Regions from separate parts of the Oceanimonas sp. CAM02 genome, predicted to be linked through region 1. Evidence: predicted binding sites of a transcription regulator. Region 1 holds the regulator's gene; the other holds the start of a gene.

What was found. The regulator MetJ, encoded in region 1, represses methionine synthesis genes. The targets are predictions, from matches to a motif close to AGANNTCTAGANNTCT.
Region 2: the regulator MetJ is predicted to act here: its motif matches at 6,134-6,149, upstream of R0I78_RS12605 (DUF1852 domain-containing protein).

The regions. Positions count from the first base shown of each region.
Region 1 covers NZ_JAWJBK010000024.1:19,832-31,822, reverse strand. Annotated here, with positions in the region: gene R0I78_RS07505 (putative bifunctional diguanylate cyclase/phosphodiesterase) at 1-1,839, shown strand, start outside; gene pckA (phosphoenolpyruvate carboxykinase (ATP)) at 1,898-3,511, opposite strand; gene hslO (Hsp33 family molecular chaperone HslO) at 3,814-4,677, opposite strand; gene hslR (ribosome-associated heat shock protein Hsp15) at 4,699-5,091, opposite strand; gene nudE (ADP compounds hydrolase NudE) at 5,250-5,807, shown strand; gene cysQ (3'(2'),5'-bisphosphate nucleotidase CysQ) at 5,810-6,622, shown strand; gene metJ (met regulon transcriptional regulator MetJ) at 6,769-7,095, opposite strand; gene metB (cystathionine gamma-synthase) at 7,271-8,431, shown strand; gene metL (bifunctional aspartate kinase/homoserine dehydrogenase II) at 8,432-10,864, shown strand; gene R0I78_RS07460 (LysR family transcriptional regulator) at 11,065-11,991, shown strand, end outside.
Region 2 covers NZ_JAWJBK010000033.1:111,338-123,328, forward strand. Annotated here, with positions in the region: gene R0I78_RS12570 (hypothetical protein) at 1-27, opposite strand, end outside; gene yghU (glutathione-dependent disulfide-bond oxidoreductase) at 98-934, opposite strand; gene arsH (arsenical resistance protein ArsH) at 1,124-1,843, shown strand; gene arsB (ACR3 family arsenite efflux transporter) at 1,856-2,878, shown strand; gene R0I78_RS12590 (ArsJ-associated glyceraldehyde-3-phosphate dehydrogenase) at 2,909-3,910, shown strand; gene arsJ (organoarsenical effux MFS transporter ArsJ) at 3,911-5,113, shown strand; gene R0I78_RS12600 (LysR family transcriptional regulator) at 5,157-6,041, shown strand; gene R0I78_RS12605 (DUF1852 domain-containing protein) at 6,201-7,175, shown strand; gene R0I78_RS12610 (methionine synthase) at 7,238-8,269, shown strand; gene R0I78_RS12615 (heavy metal response regulator transcription factor) at 8,287-8,970, opposite strand; gene R0I78_RS12620 (copper resistance system multicopper oxidase) at 9,157-10,947, shown strand; gene R0I78_RS12625 (copper resistance protein B) at 10,944-11,777, shown strand; gene R0I78_RS12630 (cupredoxin family protein) at 11,817-11,991, shown strand, end outside.

The DNA of each region.
Region 1 (11,991 bases):
CTGTTGCATACCTTCAGAGAAGTACATGGCTCCGAGTTCAGAGAATGGCACCCGGTAAACCGCCAGGGAGAGCGGCTGACCACACTCTGGGCCAACATTATGTTGCCCAACGGCGATATGATCTGTGTGGGTCACGACATTACCGAGCAGCGCGCCTTTGAAGTGCAGCAGCAACTCGCAGCCAGCGTTTTTGAAGCCAGTTACGATGGCATTATGCTCACGGATGCCAACAACCGGGTAATAAAAGTAAACCCTTCTTTTACTCGTATTACCGGCTACACACCGGAGCAGGTAATCGGTCAGGTTTCTACCTTGTTTGAGCATCAGGAAGGAAAGGGCCCGCCGGTGCCGGCGGGTGCAAATGATCCGGAGCACTGGCAGGGAGAGTGTGTGATTCGGCACCGGGATGGCACAGAGCGCAACCTGCTACTGTCTGTGTCTGTGGTCAGAGATGCACATGATGTGGTGCAGAACCATGTGTTTCTGCTTACCGATATCAGCCATATCAAGCAACACGAGGCGGAGTTGCGTCAGCAGGCGCTGTACGATTCGTTAACCAGAATTCCCAATCGCCAGTTATTCAGTGAGCTGCTGGATCGGGCCATGGCGGAGGCCCAGCGTAACAGCACCATGGTGGCGGTATGCTATCTGGATCTGGATGGTTTTAAGCAGGTCAATGACACCCTGGGTCATGCCGCTGGTGACAAGCTATTAATTGAAGTTGCAGAGCGCATGGCGTTGCTGGTGCGCAGCTGTGATGCTGTGGCCCGGCTCGGTGGCGATGAGTTTGCGCTGATGATCACCGGCCTGCAGCGTGCACTGGAATGTACGGATATTCTTGAGCGTATGCTGGCCGCCATTAATCATCCGTTTAATTTGCAGGGACATCAGGTGCGGGTGTCTGCCAGCATTGGCATCGCAGTGTATCCACAAGATGCCAAAAATGGAGAGAGCCTGCTGGGTCATGCCGACAAGGCCATGTATGAAGCCAAAAGTCAGGGCAAAGGCCGTTATGTGTTTTTTGAGCCGGCGCTGCATTCGGAAGATCAGCAACGGCACCGGCTTTATGCCGAGCTGCTGCAAGCGCTGAGAAATAATGAATTTTTGCTGCATTACCAGCCTAAAATTGACTTGTTCAGCCGCACCATGACCGGGCTTGAAGCGCTGCTGCGCTGGCAGCATCCTGCGCGAGGGCTGCTGACACCGGCAGAGTTTTTACCGGCCGTGCTTGATAGTGATCTGGAGTTTGAACTGGGCCAGTGGGTGATCCGTCACTTGTTAGAGCAAATGACATTATGGCAGCAGGCCGGCCGCGATTATCAGGCCAGCTTTAATGCCAGTGCCGGACAGCTGCTGCATCCGGATTTCTGCAGCAATCTGGAGCACCTGCTGAACCTGTATGCCGCTGTGCCGCCGCAGCGACTTGAGCTTGAGTTTCAGGAGGGGGCGGTGCGCAATGATCTGCCGGCGCTGTCTGCGGTGCTGAACCATTGCCGGCGTTTGGGGCTGACGATTTCTCTTGATAATTTTGGTGCCGAGCATGCGTCACTGGTCAGCCTGAACCGTTTACCGGTAGATGTGATCAAGATAGACAGACGCTTTATTACTGACTTATTAACCAATCCCACCGATGTCAGCATGGTAGAAGGGGTGGTGCAGCTTGCTGCTGCACTGCAAATGCTGGTGGTGGCCGAGGGGATGGAAGCCCCAGAGCTGGGCACCCGGCTGCAGCAGCTGGGCTGCCACTATGTGCAGGGCTATGGTATTTCTCATCCCATGCCGGCCGGAGCCATTGATGAATGGCTGGCGGAGTGGAATCAGCACAGGCCGTTGCAGTAATAAAAAAACCCGGCAAGTGCCGGGGTCTCATTATTATCTTACTTGTGTGGCCGCAGGTTTACAGCTGCGGGCCGGCGGCCACCAGGGCTTTGCCTTCGTCGGTGTCGGTGAACTTCTCGAAGTTGTTCACAAAGCGCTGAGCCAGATCCTGTGCCTTGGCGTCCCATTCGGCCGGGTCGGCATAGGTGTTGCGCGGATCCAGAATAGACACGTCTTCCACGCCGGCCAGGCTGGTGGGAATAGCCACATTGAAGTAGGGCAGCTCAACAAACTCGCTGTTTTCAATGGAGCCGTCGAGAATGGCATTGATGATGGCGCGGGTGGCCTTGATGGAAATCCGCTTGCCGGTGCCGTTCCAGCCGGTATTCACCAGATAGGCTTCAGCACCGACAGCGTCCATACGCTTGGCCAGTACTTCAGCATACTGAGTGGGATGCAGGCTCAGGAAAGCAGCACCAAAACAGCTGGAGAAAGTAGGAGTCGGCTCGGTAATGCCACGCTCGGTACCGGCCAGTTTGGCGGTGAAACCCGACAGGAAGTGGTACTGAGCCTGGCTGCGGGTCAGTTTGGCTACCGGCGGCAGTACGCCAAAGGCGTCGGCAGTCAGGAAAATCACTTTCTTGGCATGACCCGCCTTGGATACCGGCTTGACGATATTGTCGATGTGGTAAATGGGATAAGAGACACGAGTGTTTTCGGTCTTGGAACCATCGTCAAAGTCAACGGTGCCATCTTCACGGACAGTCACGTTTTCCAGCAGCGCATCGCGGCGAATGGCGGCGTAGATTTCCGGCTCATTTTCCTTGCTCAGCTTGATGGTCTTGGCATAGCAGCCACCTTCAAAGTTGAACACACCGTCGTCGTCCCAGCCGTGCTCATCGTCGCCAATCAGCTGACGGTTGGGATCGGTAGACAGGGTGGTTTTACCGGTGCCGGACAGACCAAAGAAGATGGCCACATCGCCGTCTTTGCCCACGTTGGCTGAGCAGTGCATGGAGGCAATGCCTTTCAGCGGCAGCAGGTAGTTCATCATGGAGAACATGCCTTTTTTCATTTCGCCGCCGTACCAGGTGCCGCCAATCAGCTGCACGCGTTCGGTCAGGTTAAAGGCAACAAAGTTCTCGCTGTTAAGACCCTGCTCTTTCCAGTTGGGGTTAGTGCATTTGGCACCGTTCATGACCACAAAGTCAGGCTCGAAGTTTTCCAGCTCTGCGTCACTCGGGCGAATGAACATGTTTTTTACAAAGTGCGCCTGCCAGGCCACTTCAGTAATAAAACGCACGGCCAGGCGGGTATCGGCGTTGGCACCACAGAAAGTATCAACAACAAACAGGCGCTTGCCGGACAGCTGAGTGGTCACCAGCCCCTTGAGCTGCTCCCAGGTTTCCTGCGTCATGGGTTTGTTGTCGTTCTTGCCCTGATCAGCCCACCATACGGTGTCACGGGTGACGTCGTCGCGAACAATGTATTTGTCCTTGGGGGAGCGACCGGTAAAAATGCCGGTATCTACGGCCACGGCACCCAGGCTGGTTTCCACGCCTTTTTCATAGCCTTCCAGGTCGGCACGGGTTTCTTCTGCAAACAGTTGCTCGTAGGAAGGGTTATACAGTACATCGGTAACGTCATTGATACCGTAGCGGGATAAGCCGAGTTGTTGCGCCTTGGGCGTCATTGTTCACTCCTGGATTTGGTACAGAGGGGTTACTTGGTTATTTTGAATTTTTTGAAATGCGAGTTTATCAAGAATTCAGTGTCAAATAGGGGATCTGGTTCAAAATTTATAATTTTGCGACACGAATTAAGAGGATGTAAGTGAAATTTAAGTTTATTATGCTGAGTTGATGTTAATATACTGTGCCATTATTTTGTTTATTAATGAGTAAATAGCGTAACTTGAGCAGAGAGCGTAAGACAAACGTTAAAAAATAAAACGGGCCGGCAATGGCCGGCCCGAATAATTCGATGCTATTTTGTTCAGTGCAGTGTCTGGCTGAACAGCGTCTGCACATCGCTGCCATCAAACTGATAATGATGGCCGCAATAGTCGCAGTGCATTTCAATTTTGCCTTTTTCTTCAATCAGCTCCATGGCTTCATGCTGGCCTACCTGCAGCAGGGCCTGCTCGCACTTTTCTTTTGAGCAGGTGCACTGAAAACTGACCGGCTGCGGATCAAATACGCGCACTGCCTCCTGATGATAGAGCCGGTACAGTACTTCCTGTGCGTCCAGCTGCAGCAGCTCTTCTGCCTTTACCGTGCCGGTCAGTGCCTCCAGATGTTCAAAATCCTGCTGTTGTCCTTCCGCTTCGCTGGGCAGCGACTGCAGCAGCATGCCGGCAGCGGCCTGATGATCGCCCTGCAGGCCGGTAAACAGCCAGATGCGGGTGGCCAGCTGCTCCGACTGAGCAAAGTAGTTCTCCAGGCTGGCGGCCAGTGAGTTTTCGTTCAGCTCGACTATGCCCTGATAACGTTCGCCGTTTTCCGGGGTAATGGTAATGGCGATATAGCCGGTGCCCACCAGATCGGCCAGCCGCTCACTGTCGGGCACTGTGCCCTGCCAGCGGGCCACACCGCGCATTTGCTGGTGATGGTTACCGTTAATTACCGCCAGGCTGACCGGGCCGTCACCCTGCAGCTGCACTGTGATATGGCCCTCAAACTTGAGCGTGGCGGTCAGCAGGCTGGTCGCGGTCAGCAGCTCGCCCAGCAGCCGCTGCACCGGCACCGGATAGGCCTGGCCGGAAAGCACCTGCTGAAAACTTTGCTGCAGCTGCACCAGCTCGCCGCGCACCTGATAATGGTCGAACAGATAACGATGAAGTTGGTCGGGTTTGTTCATCAAAATAGATCCTGTCTGGGCTCAGTGGCCCTGCTTGATTTTGAGCAGGGTGCGTCTTTCTTTTTTGTCGGGCCTGCGCTCCGGGCTTGGGGCAAACTGACTGTTGAGCTTGCGTGCCCTGGCATTATGCTCTCGTTGCGCCAGGCTGGCTTCGGTTTCACGGTACAGCTGCTGGGCCAGCTCTGCCTTGCCGCGCTTGTCTGACAACGCCTGTACGATCACTTCCCGTTCATCGTGGCCCTGACGCAGCCGGATGGTGGCACCGGTTTCCACCTGTTTGCCGGGCTTGGTGCGCTGGCCGTTGTAGTGCACCTTGCCGCCATCGATCATGTCTCGGGCCAGACTGCGGGTTTTGTAAAAGCGCGCGGCCCACAGCCACTTGTCCAGCCGCACGATATCCGTTTTTGCGTTCATGGTGGTTGCCCCGGTCAAAATCGAATATGTAATTATATCAGATGACCCCCTTTGGCATACAAGACAGGACCAATTCACATTTTGTGATCAATCTGCGGCAGACGTTGGCGGTCAGTTGCGATAACCTCATACAAGGGCGATTTTAAACGGGACCGGCCATGACCGACGACAAACAGAAGCCAACCATTTTGCATACCGAGCTGGTGGCAGAAAGCCGCCTTTTTCGGGTTGAATCTGTGCACCTTCGTTTCAGTAACGGCGTTGAGCGCATTTATGAAAGAATGCGCGGCGGCGGACGCGGTGCCGTTATGCTGGTGCCCATGCTGGATGACAACACCATTTTACTGATTCGGGAGTACTCTGCCGGGACGCACAGTTATGAACTGGGTTTTCCCAAAGGGCTGATCGACCCCGGAGAAACGGCTCTGGAAGCCGGCAACCGGGAGCTGATGGAAGAAGTGGGCTACGGTGCCCGCACCCTGATACCACTCAAGCAGGTAAGTCTTGCCCCCGGCTATTTTGGCAGCCGTATGGATATTGTGCTGGCCCGGGACTTGTATCCCGAGCAGCGTGAAGGTGATGAGCCGGAGCCGCTGGAAGTCGTTCCCTGGCCTCTGGAACGGCTGGGTGAGCTGATGGCCCGGCCTGACTTTTCGGAAGCCCGCAGCATCTGTGGTCTGTTTTTGTTACAGGACTGGCTTAACAAAGAGGAATAAGCATGGATACCTGTGCCCTGCTACCGGGTGTAAAGGCGGCAGCCCGAGAATCCGGCAGATTAATTCTGTCTATGTATAACAGTGGCCGTTACATCGCTGAAAATAAAGACGACGACAGTCCGGTAACTAGTGCCGATCTGGCGGCTCATGATTATCTGAACCGTGCCCTGCGGGAGCTGGCGGATATTCCGGTGCTGTCGGAAGAGGGCGGAGATATTCCGCTGGCAGAGCGCAATGCCTGGCCCCGTTACTGGCTGGTGGATCCGCTGGACGGCACACAGGAGTTTATTGCCGGCAGTGGTGATTTTTCTACCATGATCGCTCTGGTTGAGCACGGCAGGCCGGTACTGGGGGTGGTGTACGGGCCTGTGCATGATGTGATGTATTACGCGGTACGGGGGCAGGGTGCCTTTAAAGAAGCCGGCGGCGAAATACGCCAGATTCATGCCCGCCACTACCGGACACAGGTGAACAGCCTTTGTATTACCATCAGCCGGCGGCAAAATGTGGAGTGGGTGCGCTCCCGCCTGACCGATAAGCTGGATTACCGGCTGGTGCCACTGGGCTCCAGTTCGCTCAAATCCTGTCTGGTGGCGGAAGGAAAAGCCGATTTGTATATGCGCATCGGCCCCACCGGTGAGTGGGACACAGGGGCTACGCAATGCATAGTGGAAGAAGCCGGCGGCCGTATTCTGGACCTGGGGCTGGAAAAGCTCAGTTATAACCAGCGCGACAGCATGATTAACCCGAACTTTATTACCCTCGGAGATGAAAGCCTGCCCTGGCAGGAGATATTAAAGCCTGAAGCGAACTGAAAGCTGTCAGCCATAAGCTGTCAGCTGTAAGTGGTGGTGTTAGTGAACCCTGAGCTGTGCCTGCAAATGACTGTGAATAGGCAGGCACAGCTCGGGGACTTCAGACTGCTCTTGGCTGCTGACAGCTTACCGCTTATGGCTGTGTCTTAGTCGTCCTGCCCGAAGTCTTCAATTTCCAGACCCAGGGCGGTCATGATTTCCCGTGCCTGAGCAGGGATCTGATCGGGTACATCTTTACGCAGGTCGTCGTCCTGAGGCAGGGGCTGGCCGGTGTAGGCATGCAGAAAGGCCTCACACAGCAGCTCGCTGTTGGTGGCATGACGCAGGTTGTTGACCTGGCGGCGGGTACGCTCATCGGTCAGCACTTTCAGCACCTTCAGCGGGATGGAGACGGTGATTTTCTTGACCTGCTCGCTTTTCTTGCCGTGCTCGGCGTAAGGGCTGATGTAGTCGCCGTTCCATTCAGTTTTCATTATGCACCTGCGTTCGGAAATGATTTTCCGGCGAATTGTAACCCCTGCATTTTGTGTTGGCAATCCAACAGCAAAGCCTTATAGATGTCTAGGTGGCTTGACGGCTTATTTTGTTCGAGTTACTGTGCCTTCCTCAGAATTGTGTTTCAGGCTGCCGTGTGCAAAGGAGAAGGACATGCCAAATTACAAGACTCAGACTCACGCCGTTCGTACCGGCCTTGAGAGCGACACGCAGCATGGCGCCGTAGTGCCGCCCATTTATCTGACCAGCACCTTCACCTTTTCCGATTTTAATGAAAAGCGTCAGTTTGATTATGCCCGCTCCGGTAACCCCACCCGCCAGACCCTGATCGACGCCCTGACCCATCTGGAGGAAGGGGGCGGTGCTGCCGTGACTGCCAGCGGTCTGGGGGCCATTAATCTGATTGTTACCTCACAGCTTAAACCCGGAGATCTGCTGGTGGTGCCCCACGACAGCTACGGCGGCAGTCAGCGGTTGTTCAACTCTCTGGCCGCCAAGGGACTGTTTGAACTGGCCTATGTGGATCAGACCGATGCCGCCGCCATGGCTGAAGTGATGGCGCGCAAGCCTCGTATGCTGTGGATTGAAACACCTTCCAACCCCTTGCTGCGGGTGGTGGATATTCAGGCGCTGTGTGCCGCCGCCAAAGAAGTGGGTGCCCTCACAGTGGTAGACAACACCTTTTTGTCACCGGCGTTGCAGCAGCCGCTCAAGCTGGGTGCCGATCTGGTGCTGCACTCCACCACCAAATACATTAATGGCCACTCTGATGCCATTGGCGGTGCCGTGGTGGCTGCCGACGCCGGCCTGGCAGAAGAGCTGCGCTGGTGGGCCAACTGCCTGGGGCTGACCGGTTCAGCGTTTGATAACTACCTGACCCTGCGCGGCCTGCGTACCCTTGGAGTGCGTATGCGTCAGCACTGCGAGAACGCCGAGGCGCTGGTGGCATTTCTGCAAAGCCAGCCAAAAGTGAAGGCGGTGTATCATCCCAGCCTGCCGGGCAATCCGGGCCATGAAGCCGCCGCCCGCCAGCAAAAAGGCTTTGGTGCCATGCTCAGTTTTGAGCTGGATGCAGACGAAGCCGGCATGAAGGCATTCCTGCATGAGCTGCAGCTGTTCTCCCTGGCCGAGTCGCTGGGCGGCGTAGAAAGCCTGATCAACCATCCTGCCACCATGACCCACGCTGCCATGACCCCGGAAGCTCTGATTGAGGCGGGCATCAGCCAGCAGCTGCTGCGGGTGTCGGTGGGTATTGAGGATAGCAGCGATCTGATCAAGGATCTGGAAAACGCATTTAAGGTACTCAGCAAGTAAATGACTATTCTTGAGCCCGAGCCCGGCGCACACCGACCGGTACACAAGTTTGGCGGCAGCAGCCTGGCCGATGCCGCCTGTTTTCACCGGGTAGCCGGCATTATTCATCAGCTGCAGCAGCCTGACGCCCTGATAGTGGTCTCGGCACCGGGTAAAACCACCAACCGGCTGATTGAGCTGCTCAATCTGTTTGCCAGCGGTGATACCGCCGCGCCCGAAGCCCTGGCCGGCCTGCATGCCTTTCAGCGCCATCTGATAGCAAGCACGCTGCCTGCCGAGGCGGCGGCCCCTTTGCTGGCGGCTCTTGGCGAAGACATTGTCAGCATTGCTTATGTGCTTGAGCATGACCGGCTGGATGACTATCAGCGCGGCTATATTCAGGCCTTTGGTGAGGTCTGGTCATCCCGCCTGCTGGCCACAGTGCTGCAGCAGCAGGGAGTAACTGCACACAGTCTGGATGCCCGGCGTTTTCTGCGGGTATCGGGTACGCCGGTGCAGGTGGAAGAAGACGAGTCCCGCCGCCTGCTGGAACACATTCTGGCCGAGCACCCGCAGCAAATGCAGGTGGTGACGGGCTTTATTGCCGCCGATAAAGAGGGCCGCACCCGGTTGCTGGGGCGCAATGGCTCCGACTTCAGCGCCACTCTGCTGGGCGCGCTGGCCGACAGCTCTCATACCACTATCTGGAGTGATGTGCCCGGTGTGTTCAGTGCCGATCCGCGACGGATTCCCGAAGCTCATCTGCTTAAGCGGCTGGCGCTGGCAGAAGCTGCCGAGCTGGCCCGGTTGGGCTCGCCTGTGCTGCACAGCCGCACCCTCGGTCCGGTGGCGGCCAGCCGCCAGCAACTGATGCTGCGCTGCAGTTATCACCCTGATGACGGCCACACCCGCATCGAGCGCCGCCCGCGCCGGGAACAGGGTGCGCGCATTGTGACCGCAGTGGACGATACCGTGCTGGTGGAAATGACCATTTCCGACCGTTATCAGGAGCGGGTGGATGCCCTCACTGACTGGCTGGGCAAGCGTGGTCTGGCACCGCTGGCCTGCAAGCGCCGGCCCGACCGTAAACTGTGGCAGATTGCCTATACCCGTGAGCAGGCGGAGCAGGCCTTTCTGGTGTTGCGGGATCATCAGCCGGCGGGTGGCTTTGAAGGGCTGCAGCAGCGTGAAGGCTTTTCGCTGGTGGCGCTGGTAGGCAAAAATGTGACCAGCCAGGCCGAGCAGTGCCTGCAATTTTATCATGCCCTGAACGAACAACCGCTGGAGTTTATTCAGCCGGCTAAAAATGGCCTGAGTCTGGTGGGTGTGGTGCGCAAAACCGCCCTGGATCCTCTGTTGCTGCGGTTGCACCAGAGTCTGTTCAGCCGGCCCCGCCGGGTGGGAGTGCTGTTGTTTGGCCGGGGCAATATCGGCAAGGCCTGGCTGCGGCTTTACAAAGAGCAGAAGGCACGGCTGGAGCAGGAGCTGAACCTGCGCCTGACCCTATACGGCGTGTTTGATACCAAAGGGGCCATGCTGGCCAGCCAGGGTGTGGAAGCAGACACAGCGCTGAATAACTTTCAGCCCCAGACGCTGGTATGGCCCGACTGGCTGGAAGATCTGGAAGAGCACGGCTTTGATACCATGGTGGCACTGGACTGCACCGCATCAGAGAGTCTGGTGCAGTATTATCCGGCCATGGTGCAGCAACGCATTCACCTGATTGCGGCCAATAAGCAGGCCGGCGCTGCCGACTCGGGCTTTTATGCCACCCTTAAACAGGCGCTGACCGAGCACAGGGTCAAGTTTCTCAGCAACGCCACTGTAGGTGCCGGCCTGCCGGTGCAAAGCAGCCTGCATCAGCTGCGCCAGTCGGGCGAGCAGATTCGTGCCATCAGCGGCGTGTTTTCCGGCACCTTAAGCTGGTTGTTTCAGCATTTTGACGGCAGTCAGCCGTTTTCCGAGCTGCTGCTGCAGGCCTGGCAACAGGGCCTGACCGAGCCGGATCCCAGAGACGACCTCAATGGTCAGGATGTGAAGCGCAAGCTGGTTATTCTGGCCCGAGAAGCGGGCTTTGATCTGGATCCGGAGCAGGTGAAGGTGGCCAGTCTGGTGCCCGAGGAACTGGCGGCACTGAGCAAGGAAAGCGCGCTCGATGCCCTGCATCAGCTTGATGAGGCACTGGCCGAGCGGCTGGCAGAGGCCCAGCATCAGGGCGGTGTGCTGCGCCATGTGGCCCGTTTTAACGCCGACACCCATGAAGCCTGTGTGGGGCTGGAAGTTGTGCCCGCCAACCATCCCTTTGTGCCCCTGCGCCCCGGCGACAATGTGTTCGCCATTGAAACCCGCCACTACCGCCAGAACCCCATGGTCATTCAGGGCCCGGGAGCGGGCCGGGAAGTCACCGCCGCCGCCGTGCAGGCGGATTTGTGGCAATTGCTGGCAGCGCTGTAACCATCAACCCCACCCCAACCCTCCCCTTGCCAGGGGAGGGTGTCAAACCAGTCCGCTCAACAGACAGATACAACTTTTTTACGATTTATCTCCCAGTTTATATACAACTGCATTTGTTTTTTCTATCGAGATGTTATTTTGAACCAATAATATTTTGATGAACGAAGGGCGTGTCCGCCCTTGTGCAGGAAGCAAACATCATGCGTTTTACCCTCAAGCAATTGCGCTACTTCGTGGTGGCTGGTGAATTCAGCAGTGTCACCCGGGCGGCCCAGGAGCTGCACGTTTCCCAGCCCTCCATTTCCTCGGCCATTCTGCACCTGGAAGAAGTCACCGGGCTGCAGCTGTTTGTGCGCCACCATGCTCAGGGGCTGTCGCTGACCCCCTCGGGGCGGCAGTTTATCGTCAAGGCCAAGCAGTTGCTGGGCCAGGCAGATGGTCTGGCCCATTACGCCACCACCCTGGGGCAGGACGTGGCCGGCTCGCTGCGCATTGTGGGCTTTCCCACCTTTACTCCCATTCTGGTGCCCGGGCTTATTCGTCGCTTTAACGACATGTATCCGGCGGTCAATGTGCAGTGTGACGAAAAATCCCAGCAGGACGTGATCCAGGGACTGCACGAAGGCCGCTACGAGCTGGCGCTGACCTACGATCTGCAGATACCGTCCCATATCGAATTTGAGCCGCTGATGGAATTTCCCCCCTACGCGGTCATGTCTCAGGATCACCCGCTGGCAGACCGCGATGAGGTGTCGCTGCAGGAGCTGGCGGAGCATCCCATGGTGGTACTCGACTGGCCCATGAGCCGGGAATACTTTTTCTCGTTGTTTCTCAGTCAGGGAGTGGAGCCGAACTTTGCCTTTCAGGCCAAGTCCATGGACATGGTGCGTGGCCTGGTGGCCAACGGTTTTGGCTATTCGCTGTTTAACGTGCCGCTGATCAACACTCAGGCACTGGACGGCCGAGGCCTGACCCATGTGCCGGTAACCGGTGAGCTGCGGCCGCTGCGTATGGGGGTGGCCCGGCTGGCCCAGTTCCGGCTTACTCCGGCGGCGGAAGCCTTTATCGAGGAGCTGACCAAGGAAGCCAAGCAGCTGTCCGACACCGTGTTTACCGACAGCCGTTTT
Region 2 (11,991 bases), on a different contig from region 1:
GGCAAAGATTAAGTGGGTGGAAGCCATCACGCTCAACTGTTTCAAGTGTTGAGCGTTAAAGGCTAGTGTATCAAGTGTATCAGCGCCAGTTTATCGGCTAATCCAAATCTGCCGCACTGTGGCGCTCTTCCAGCTGTTCGCTTTCATCGCCCCAGGTGCGGTTTACCCGTCGGCCGCGCTGTACCGCAGGGCGGGCATCAATGGCTCTGGCCCAGCGCAGCACGTTGGGGTAATCGGACACCGACAGAAACTCGGCGGCATCGTACAGCCGGCCCAGCACCAGGGCACCATACCAGGGCCAGATGGCAATGTCGGCAATGCTGTAGTGGTCGCCGGCAATATAGGGCCGGTCGGCCAGCTGCCGCTCCAGCACATCGAGCTGGCGTTTGGCTTCCATGGCAAAGCGGTTAATGGGGTATTCCAGTTTTTCCGGCGCATAGGCGTAGAAGTGGCCAAAACCACCACCCAGGTAGGGGGCCGAGCCCATCTGCCAGAACAGCCAGTTCATCACCTCGGTCTTTTGCGCTGGATCTTCGGGCAGCAGAGCGCCGAACTTTTCTGCCAGATACAGCAGAATGGAGCCGGACTCAAACACCCGCACCGGTTTATCTGTGCTGTTATCCAGCAGCGCCGGTATTTTGGAGTTGGGGTTCACCGCCACAAAGCCGGATGAAAACTGATCGCCCTCGCCAATGCGGATCAGCCAGGCGTCATATTCGGCACCGCTGTGGCCCAGCGCCAGCAGCTCTTCCAGCATAATGGTGACCTTGACGCCGTTGGGCGTGGCGAGCGAATACAGCTGCAGCGGATGCTGGCCCACGGGCAGGGCTTTATCATGGGTGGGGCCGGCCACCGGGCGGTTGATATTGGCAAATTCACCGCCGTTGGCGGTATCCCAGGTCCAGACAGCAGGGGGCGTGTAGGGCGTTGTCATGCTCAATTTCTCCTGTTGAATTAGCGAGTAAGGTCACTTCTGCATTGACGTTACCATATTGCATTCCAGTAACAGGTGTCCATGTTTTACATATATGGTAAAAAGAATATGTAATTTATTGTATATGCATTTATTCGCATGTAAGGTATTCACATCTCTCGACCAAAACAATAACAAGGCAATACCATAATGAAGCCCACTTTTGAGCATTTACCCAACCTGGACGCTGAGCAGTTTCAGCTGCCCGACAGCAAGGCGCTGGCAGTGACCGGCGAGCAGCATGCGCCCAGAATATTGCTGCTGTACGGATCGTTACGCCAACGCTCTTTCAGCCGTCTGGTCACCGAAGAAGCCGGCCGGCTGCTGCAGCAAATGGGAGCAGAGATTCGTATTTTTAATCCTGAAGGTTTGCCCTTGCCGGACGGCGCAGACGAGCAGCACCCCAAGGTACAAGAGCTGCGCGAGCTGGTGCAGTGGAATGAGGGCATGGTGTGGTGCTCGCCGGAGCGTCATGGTGCCATGACCTCGGTAATGAAGGCCCAGATAGACTGGATTCCGCTGAGCCTGGGGGCGGTGCGGCCCACTCAGGGCAAAACCCTGGCGGTAATGCAGGTCTGCGGCGGCTCCCAGAGTTTTAATACCGTTAACCAGATGCGGGTTCTGGGGCGCTGGATGCGCATGATCACCATTCCCAATCAGTCATCGGTGGCCAAGGCCTATCTGGAATTTGATGACAATGACCGAATGAAGCCCTCGGCCTACTACAACCGCATTGTGGATGTGATGGAAGAGCTGGTGAAATTCACCCTGCTTACCCGGGGTTGCAGTGACTATCTGACCAACCGCTATTCCGAGCGGGTAGAAAGTGCCGAGCAACTGTCTGCACGAGTGGATCAGCGTTCAATTTAAGGAGCGGCAGCCATGGGAATCTTTGAACGTTATCTGTCACTTTGGGTAGGGCTTGGCATTGTGGCCGGCGTTGCGCTGGGCAGCCTGGTGCCCGGCCTGTTTGGTGCCATTGCAGACATTGAATTCGCCCACGTGAATCTGGTGGTGGCGGTGCTGATCTGGGTGATGATCTACCCCATGATGGTACAGATAGACTTCAGCGCCATTAAAAATGTGGGTAAAAAGCCCAAAGGGCTGATGCTGACCCTGGTGATTAACTGGCTGATCAAGCCCTTTACCATGGCGGCATTGGGCTGGCTGTTTTTTCGCGTATTTTTTGCCGGCTGGGTGGATCCGAACACCGCCGGAGAATATATCGCCGGCATGATACTGCTGGGGGTGGCACCCTGCACCGCCATGGTGTTTGTGTGGAGTCAGCTGACCAAGGGTGATCCGAACTACACCCTGGTACAGGTGTCGGTGAACGACATCATTATGGTGTTTGCGTTTGCCCCCATTGCTGCGTTTTTGCTGGGAGTGAGTGATATTCAGGTGCCCTGGCAGACCTTGCTGTTGTCGGTGGTGCTGTATGTGCTGCTGCCCCTGCTCGCCGGTGTCTGGACCCGGCACCGGCTGGAGCGCAAAGGGGATGGCACCGGTCTTGAACAGTGGCTGCAGCGGCTCAGGCCTTGGTCCATGCTGGGGCTGCTGGGAACAGTGGTGTTGTTGTTTGGCTTTCAGGCACCAACCCTGCTTGAGCAACCCCAGACCATAGTGCTGATCGCCATTCCGCTGCTTATTCAGACCTACGGTATTTTCATCATTGCCTACGGGGCGGCCCGCTGGCTGCGGCTGCCGCACAATGTGGCCGGACCGGCCTGCATGATTGGCACTTCCAACTTTTTTGAGCTGGCGGTAGCGGTGGCCATTTCGTTGTTTGGCCTGCACTCGGGGGCGGCGCTGGCCACTGTGGTAGGCGTGCTGGTGGAAGTGCCGGTGATGCTGTCTTTGGTGGCACTGGTGAACCGCACTCAGCACTGGTTTTCTCACGCTTAAGGTGTTTTTACTTTCACAAGGAATGACAAGATGACCATAAAAGTAGGTATTAACGGATTTGGCCGCATGGGCCGGCTTACCATGCGGGTGCTGTGTGAGCACAGTGATGTGGAAATAGTGCATATTAACGACCCTGCCGGCGATGCAGCCACTCTGGCGCACCTGCTGAATTTTGACTCGGTGCACGGGCGCTGGTGCCATGAGGCCGCCGCCGACGGCAACACCATGCAGATCAACGGCCGGAACATTGCGGTAAGCGGCAACAAGGCCATTGCCGACACCGACTGGTCCGGCTGCGACCTGGTGATTGAAGCCTCGGGCAAGATGAAGAGCAAGGCGGTGCTGCAGGCCTATCTGGATCAGGGCGTAAAACGGGTGGTAGTGACGGCACCGGTAAAAGAAGAGGGCGTGCTGAATGTGGTGATGGGCGTGAACGATCACCTGTTTGATGCCGAAAAACATCCCATAGTGACCGCCGCCTCCTGCACCACCAACTGCCTGGCACCGGTGGTAAAGGTGATGCATGAGCAACTGGGCATAGTGCATGGGTCCATTACTACCATTCACAGCATTACCAATACTCAGACCATTCTCGATGCGCCCCATAAAGACTTGCGCCGGGCGCGGGCCTGCGGCACCAGCCTTATTCCCACTACCACAGGATCGGCCACCGCCATTACCCATATTTTCCCCGAGCTCAAGGGCAAACTGAACGGCCATGCCATTCGCGTGCCGCTCAGCAACGCCTCCATCACCGACTGTGTGTTTGAAGTGGCCCGGGAAACCACGTCGCAAGAGGTAAATGCGCTGCTGAAAGCGGCCGCCGAGGGCGAGCTGAACGGCATTCTGGGCTATGAAGAGCGGCCTCTGGTGTCGGTGGATTATCAGACCGATCCGCGCTCCAGCATTATTGATGCCCTGTCCACCATGGTGGTAAACGGCACTCAGGTAAAAATCTATGCCTGGTACGACAACGAATGGGGCTATGCCAACCGTACCGCCGAGCTGGCGCTGAAGGTGGGGCGTGCATAAATGCTGACCGGCTTGTCTCCTGCCGTGCGCCAGTATTTAGTGGTCACCGGCAATTACTGGGCCTTTACCCTCACCGACGGTGCCCTGCGCATGCTGGTGGTGCTGCACTTTCATGAGCTGGGTTATTCACCGCTGAACATTGCCCTGTTGTTTTTGTTTTATGAGCTGTTTGGGGTGATCACCAACCTGGCAGGGGGCTGGCTGGGTGCCCGCATTGGGCTGAACCGCACCATGAACCTGGGCCTTGGCTTGCAGGTACTGGCGCTGGCCATGTTGCTGATGCCGGCGCTTACCGTGCCCTGGGTAATGGCGGCCCAGGCGCTGTCGGGTATTGCCAAGGATCTGAACAAGATGAGCGCCAAAAGTGCCATCAAGACCCTAGTGCCCGAAGAAGGCAGTCTCTATAAATGGGTGGCGGTGCTCACCGGCTCCAAAAACGCCCTTAAAGGGGCAGGGTTCTTTCTGGGCGGTGCACTGCTTGCCTGGCTGGGCTTTGCCGGTGCCGTTACTGCCATGGCCGCTGCCCTGGCGCTGGTATGGCTGCTCAGCCTGATATTGCTGAAGCAGGAGCTGGGCAAGGCGAAGCACAAGCCGGAATTCCGGGATCTGTTTTCCAAAAGCCCGGCCATCAATATTCTCTCGGCGGCGCGGCTGTTTTTATTTGGTGCCCGGGATGTCTGGTTTGTGGTGGCGTTGCCGGTGTTTTTGTCTCAGACCCTTGGCTGGAGCCACGGCCAGACCGGCGGCTTTCTGGCGCTGTGGGTCATGGGCTACGGGCTGGTGCAGTCGCTGGCGCCACGCATTACCGGCAAGCAGGCAGACGGCACCGGTGCCACATGCTGGGCAGCGGCACTGACACTGCTGCCTGCCGCCATGGCGCTGGGCCTGATGAACGGCCTGAGCCCGGCCTGGGTACTGATAGGTGGTCTGTTGCTGTTTGGTGTGGTGTTTGCGGTGAACTCGTCTCTGCACAGCTACCTGATTGTCAGCCATGCCAGCAGTGACGGCGTATCGCTGGATGTGGGGTTTTATTACATGTCCAACGCCATGGGCCGGCTTATTGGCACCTTGCTGTCGGGCTTTGTGTTTCAGCTGGCGGGGCAGGGCAGTGCCGGCCTGCAGGCCTGTCTGTGGATCTCAGCGCTGTTTTTGTTGTTCACCACGCTTATCTCGCTCCGGCTGCCTCGCCGCGTATATTTTTGATAAGTCATGAATTATATTCATGACTTTTGCGCGGAGCTTGCACATGCTGGAACGTTTTCACCTTGAAGTGCTGGCGGCCATTAAAGAGCAGGGCACCCTGACTCAGGCTGCTGAGTCGTTAAACTTGTCGCAGTCGGCCCTCAGTCACAGCATAAAAAAGCTGGAAGGCCAGCTAAAAACGCCGGTGTGGCAAAAAGAGGGCCGAAGCCTGCGCCTGACCAATGCCGGCGAGCAAATTTTAACGCTCGCCAACCGCGTGCTGCCCCAGTTCAAACACACAGAGCATTTGCTGCGGCAAATTGCCACCGGCGAGATGGGCTCGCTGCGCATTGGTATGGAGTGCCACCCTTGCTACCAGTGGCTGCTGAAAGTGATTGAACCCTATCTGGAAAAGTGGCCCAACGTCGATATTGACGTTAAACAGGAGTTTCAGTTTGGTGGCCTGGGTGCGCTGCACAGTTTTGAAATTGATATTCTGGTCACGCCCGATCCTCTCTACAAACCCAGCCTGAGCTTTATTCCCGTATTTGATTATGAGCACCGGCTGGTGGTGGCATCAAGCCACCCGCTTGCCGCACAGGCTGCGGTGTTGCCCGAGCAACTGGCCGGCGAAGTGCTGTTTACCTATCCGGTAGAGCCCGAGCGGCTGGATATTTTCAGCCAGTTTTTAAATCCGGCTAAATGTACGGTAAAAAGGCACAAAACCATAGAAACCACAGAAATCATGCTGCAGATGGTGGCAGCGGGCCGGGGCGTCAGCGCGCTGCCGGGCTGGCTGGTAGACGAGTTTGCCCAAAAAATGCCCATTAAAAGCCTGCGTTTTGGTGAGCAGGGCATTAACAAGCAGATTTTTCTGGGCGTGCGCAAGGGTGAGGAGCACATCAGCTATTTGAGTGACTTTATCACTCAGGCTCAGGGTATAGCCTGAGCAACTCATGCAATAATTTCATTTATTGATGAAATTAAATCATTTTTGTTCATGTAATTGAGTCTGTATAACTTAACTCATCGCTTAGCTCTGGATGTCTGGACATCCGGTGCTGCACACAGAATACAAACTTCATTGCGGGACAAAGGGATAAAAATCATGAGTAACGATTTCAAATTTTCGGTGAACAGCATCGCCTTCGACGAAAACTACCAACCTGCAGACAGCACTCGTGCTACCACCAACTTTGCCAATCTGGCCCGGGGAGAGAGCCGTCAGCAGAACCTGCGCAACGCCCTCACCATGATCAACAACCGGTTTAATGCCATGGCAAACTGGGACAATCCCAACGCCAATCGTTACTCTGTTGAGCTGGAAATTATCTCGGTTGATCTCGACATCAATACCGATGCCGAACGCTTTCCGACCATAGAGATCCTGAAAACCTACATTGTTGACCACAAGACCAAGCAGCGCATTGAAGGCATAGTGGGCAATAACTTTTCTTCTTATGTGCGTGATTATGATTTCAGCGTGTTGCTGCTGGAGCACAACAAGGGCAAGGCCGGCTTCAGCGTGCCGGAAAACTTTGGCGATCTGCACGGCAAGCTGTTCAAAAGCTTTGTGCAGTCTGACGCCTACAAACAGAACTTTGCCAAGCTGCCGGTGATCTGCCTGAGTGTGTCAGACAACAAGACCTATCATCAGACTGAAAACCAGCACCCCATTCTGGGCGTGGAATATCTGCCTAACGAGTCGTCACTCACCGAGCAGTATTTCAAGAAGATGGGCCTTAAGGTGCGCTACTTTATGCCGCCCGGCAGCGTGGCTCCGCTGGCCTTTTTCTTCTTTGGCGATTTGCTCAATGACTACACCAATCTGGAGCTGATCAGCACCATCAGTACCATGGAGTCATTCCAGAAAATCTACCGGCCGGAAATTTACAATGCCAATGCCAGCGCCGGTAAGTGCTATAAACCGGATCTGCAAAACGTCGATCACTCCGTCACTCACATTGTGTATGACAGAGAAGAGCGCAGCCAGCTGGCCAAAAAACAGGGCAAATTTGCTGAAGACGTGTTTATCAAGCCTTATCAGGACATTCTGGAACAGTGGTCTGCCAACTACGCCTGATAATAAAACAAGGCCCTGATAAAAGGGCCTGATAATTAACGAGAACAGAAACGGAATTTATGATGACCCAGTTATTATTACCTACTTCTACCGCCGGCAGCCTGCCCAAACCGTCCTGGCTGGCCCAGCCCGAGACTCTCTGGTCACCCTGGAAGCTGGAAGGGCAGGAGCTGATCGACGGCAAGCAGGATGCGCTGCGGGTATCGCTGCAGGAGCAGCAAACCGCCGGCATCGACATTGTGAGCGACGGCGAGCAGACCCGTCAGCACTTTGTCACCACCTTTATTGAACACCTCGACGGGGTGGATTTTGAACAGCGCAGAACCGTTAAAATCCGTGATCGCTACGACGCCAGTGTGCCGTCTGTGGTGGGTGCGGTGAGCCGTCAGAAACCGGTGTTTGTGGAAGACGCCAAATTTCTGCGCCAGCAGACCGACAAACCCATTAAATGGGCGCTGCCCGGCCCCATGACCATGATCGATACCCTCTATGATGGTCACTATAAAAGCCGGGAAAAACTGGCCTGGGAATTTGCCAAAATTCTCAACCAGGAAGCCAGAGAGCTGGAAGCGGCGGGCGTGGACATTATTCAGTTTGACGAGCCGGCCTTTAACGTCTTCTTTGATGAAGTGAATGACTGGGGCATTGCCGCCCTGGAGCGTGCCATTGAAGGTTTGAAGTGTGAGACCGCCGTGCACATTTGTTACGGCTACGGTATTAAGGCCAACACCGACTGGAAAAAAACGCTGGGCTCCGAGTGGCGGCAATATGAAGAAGTGTTCCCGCGGCTGCAGCAGTCCAGTATCGACATAGTGTCACTGGAATGCCAGAACTCCCATGTGCCCATGGAGCTGATTGAACTTATTCGCGGCAAAAAGGTGATGGTGGGTGCCATTGATGTGGCCACCAACGCCATTGAAACGCCTGAGCAGGTGGCCGACACCCTGCGCAAGGCCCTGCAGTTTGTGGATGCCGACAAGCTTTACCCCAGCACTAACTGCGGCATGGCCCCCCTGGCCCGCGCGGTGGCCAGAGGCAAGCTCAATGCCCTGAGCGCCGGTGCCGCCATAGTGCGCAACGAGCTGCTGGGTTAATGATTAAAGAGGATGCATCAGCATCCTCTTTCTGTATCCAGGGTGTAGCCCATGCCCCGCACAGTATGAATAAGCCGTGGCTCAAAACCGTCGTCAATCTTGCCGCGCAACCGGCGTATGGATACATCAATCACGTTGGTGTCGCTGTCGAAGTTCATGTCCCACACCAGAGAGGCGATCAACGAGCGGGGCAGTACTTCTCCCTGCCGGCGTACCAGCAGCTCCAGCAGCGCAAATTCCTTATTGGTAAGGTGAATAGACGTGCCAGCGCGGCTAACCTGGCGGCGCGGTAAGTCCAACACCAGGTCGGCCACCTGCAACTTGTGTTCATCCTGACGGGGAGCGCCCCGGCGCAGCAGGCTGCGCACCCGCGCCAGCAGCTCGGCAAAAGCAAAGGGCTTGACCAGGTAATCATCGGCCCCCAGCTCCAGACCTCTTACTCTGTCTTCCACACTGTCCCGTGCGGTCAGAAATAATACCGGCATTGTCTGCCCCTGTTCGCGCAGCGCCGCCACAATACGCCAGCCGTCAAGGTCCGGCAGCATCACATCCACCACCAGCAGATCATAAGGCTCGGCGCTGGCCTGATGCAGGCCATCCAGGCCGTTACGCACCAGATCCACCACCATGCCAGCCTCACGCAGGCCTTTTTGCAGATAGTCTCCTGTGCTTTGCTCATCTTCAATGATCAGCAGTTTCATCAGTTCCGGCTCCGTGACAAAGGAATAGGGTCATGATGGCGCACGAGCAGAAGCGGCTCAAGCGCGCCGGCCCTGGCTGATGGCTTTGTCACCATAAGATGACAATTTTGTCATTTGCCTGTCATGTTGGCTTCAGGTGTGCCTCTCTATGCTGTGAGCATGACAAGCAGCAAAGAGAAACAGGCGATGACACAGCCAAACAATCTGCCCCGGCGGCGTTTTGTGCAGGGGCTGGCAGCAGGTGGCGTGGTGCTGGGGCTGGCACCCATGCTAGCCTCGGCCCGATCCCCCGTGCCTACCACCATAACGGGCCATGTACCCGAGCTGTCCGGAACCGAATTCGATCTGGTGATCGACGAAACCCCGGTCAATTTCACCGGCAAAACCCGCATGGCCACCACCATTAACGGCTCCATTCCGGGCCCGACCTTGCGCATGCGCGAGGGTGATACGGTGACCATTCGCGTCACCAACCGGCTCAAGGAGCCTACCTCCATTCACTGGCACGGCATCATTCTGCCTTTTGACATGGACGGTGTGCCCGGCATCAGCTTTGCCGGCATTGCGCCCGGTGAAACCTTCACCTATCGCTATACCCTGGAGCAAAGCGGCACTTACTGGTACCACTCGCACTCGGGCATGCAGGAGCTGACCGGTATGTATGGTGCCCTGATTGTAGAGCCGGCCGATGCCGACACCATCAAGGCCGAGCGGGAGCATGTGGTGCTGTTGTCGGACTGGACCGATGAAAACCCCATGCGGGTGTTTGGCAAGCTCAAAAACCAGGGGGATTACTACAACTTTAATCAGCCCACAGTGGTGGATTTTTTTCAGGACATGGCCAGAGGCGGGCTGAATGTCGCACTGGAAAAGCGGCAAATGTGGAATGAAATGCGCATGAGCCCGAGCGATCTGGCGGATCTGTCTTCCGAAACCCTGACCTACCTGATGAACGGTACCACACCGGCAGGCAACTGGACCGGACTGTTTCAACCCGGTGAACGGGTACGGTTGCGCTTTATCAACGGGGCCGGCAATACCTTTTACGACGTGCGCATTCCCGGTCTGAAGCTGACCGTGGTGCAGGCCGATGGCCTGAATGTAACGCCGGTGGAAGTGGATGAATTCCGCTTTGGCCCCGGTGAAACCTACGATGTACTGGTGGAGCCCACCGCCGAGGCCTATACCCTGTTTGCTCAGGCCATGGACAGAACCGGTTATGCGCGAGGCACCCTGGCCACCCGCGAAGGGTTGAGTGCGGCGGTGCCGCCACTGGATGAACCTCAATCCCTGACCATGACCGACATGATGGGCACCATGGACCACGGTGCAATGAACGGAATGGCGGGTATGGATCATTCAGCCATGGGCCAGGGTGCCATGCAAAACATGGCCGGTATGGATCATGGAGCCATGGATCACGGTGCCATGGCCGGCGCTTTGGCCGCGGCCAGCAAGGCAGTCCGTCATGCCCGCACCGAATATGGCCCCAGCGTGGATATGCGGGTGGACATGCCCCGCACCAATCTCGATGACCCCGGCGTGGGCTTGCGCAACAACGGCCGGCGGGTGCTCACGCTGGCAGATTTGCACACGCCCGGTGGCCCCATGGACTCACGCCCGCCGGAGCGGGAAATTGAGCTGCATCTCACCGGCAACATGGAGCGTTACACCTGGTCGTTCGACGGCGTCGAGTTTGGCGGCTCCACGCCCATTCACCTGAGTTATGGCGAACGGGTGCGCATTATTCTGCACAACGACACCATGATGACCCATCCCATGCACCTGCACGGCATGTGGAGCGAGCTGGAAAGCCCCGACGGCGAGTTTTTGTGCCGCCGCCACACCATACCGGTGCAGCCGGCTCAGCGTGTCAGCTTTCTGGTCACCGCCGATGCGCTTGGCCGCTGGGCCTGGCATTGTCATCTGATGTTTCATATGGATGCGGGCATGTTCCGCATGGTGGTGGTGTCATGAGTAAATTCACAACAATAGCGAGCGCGGTTCTGGGCGTGCTGGCGCTGCCGGCCATGGCGCAAATGGATCATGGCGATATGCAAATGCAGGGCGGCCAGCCGCCGGTCGATGCCCGGGACCCTCATGCCTACTCCGGAGGCTTCACCCTGGACGAGGGCCCCTACGCGCTGCCGGGGCCCCGCCAGCTTAAACTGGCGGACGAGCACTGGTTCTACGGTGTGCTGGCCGACCGGCTGGAGAGGGTGGATAACGGCGATGAACAGATATTGGCTTACGAGGTGGAAGCCTGGGCCGGCCGGGACTACAACCGGGCGGTAATAAAAGCAGAAGGCGATATTGAACATGGCCGTTTAACGGAAGCCAGCACCGAGCTGTTATGGCGCCATGCCCTGACCGGGTTCTGGAACAGCGATCTGGGGGTACGTTACGACACAGGGCACGGCCCGGATCAGGGCTGGCTGGCCGCCGGTGTGTCGGGGCTGGCGCCTTACTGGCTGGAGCTGGACGCCACCGCCTACCTGGGCGACGACGGCCAGACCGCGCTGGCACTGGAAGCCGAATATGAATTGTTGCTGACGCAACGATGGGTGCTGCAGCCGGCCATTGAGCTCACCGCCTATGGCAGCAACGACGTAGAGCGTGGTCAAGGTCGGGGGCTGTCGAATCTGGTGGCCGGTGCCCGGTTGCGCTATGAGATAAGTCGGCAGTTTGCGCCCTATGTGGGCTGGGAATGGCAGACTGCTCTTGGGAAGCGCGCTGATCAACTCAGAGAAGAAGACGAGGCCACGCAGGAAAATCGCTGGGTAGCCGGGGTCAGGTTCTGGTTTTAAGCTGCCGACATTATTTTTTATTTATCAGGAGCAATACCCATGAAAACCACATTGTCCGTTTTAATGCTGGCGCTGTTGCCCGGTCTGGCGCTGGCTGCCGGTGAGCATGGCGGTCATCATGATGGCCACAATGCCGCCGCCATGCAGCAGAACATGCATGGCGTGGGTCGCCCCGGCCAGCCGGCCGAGGTCAGCCGTACCATAGCGGTAGAGA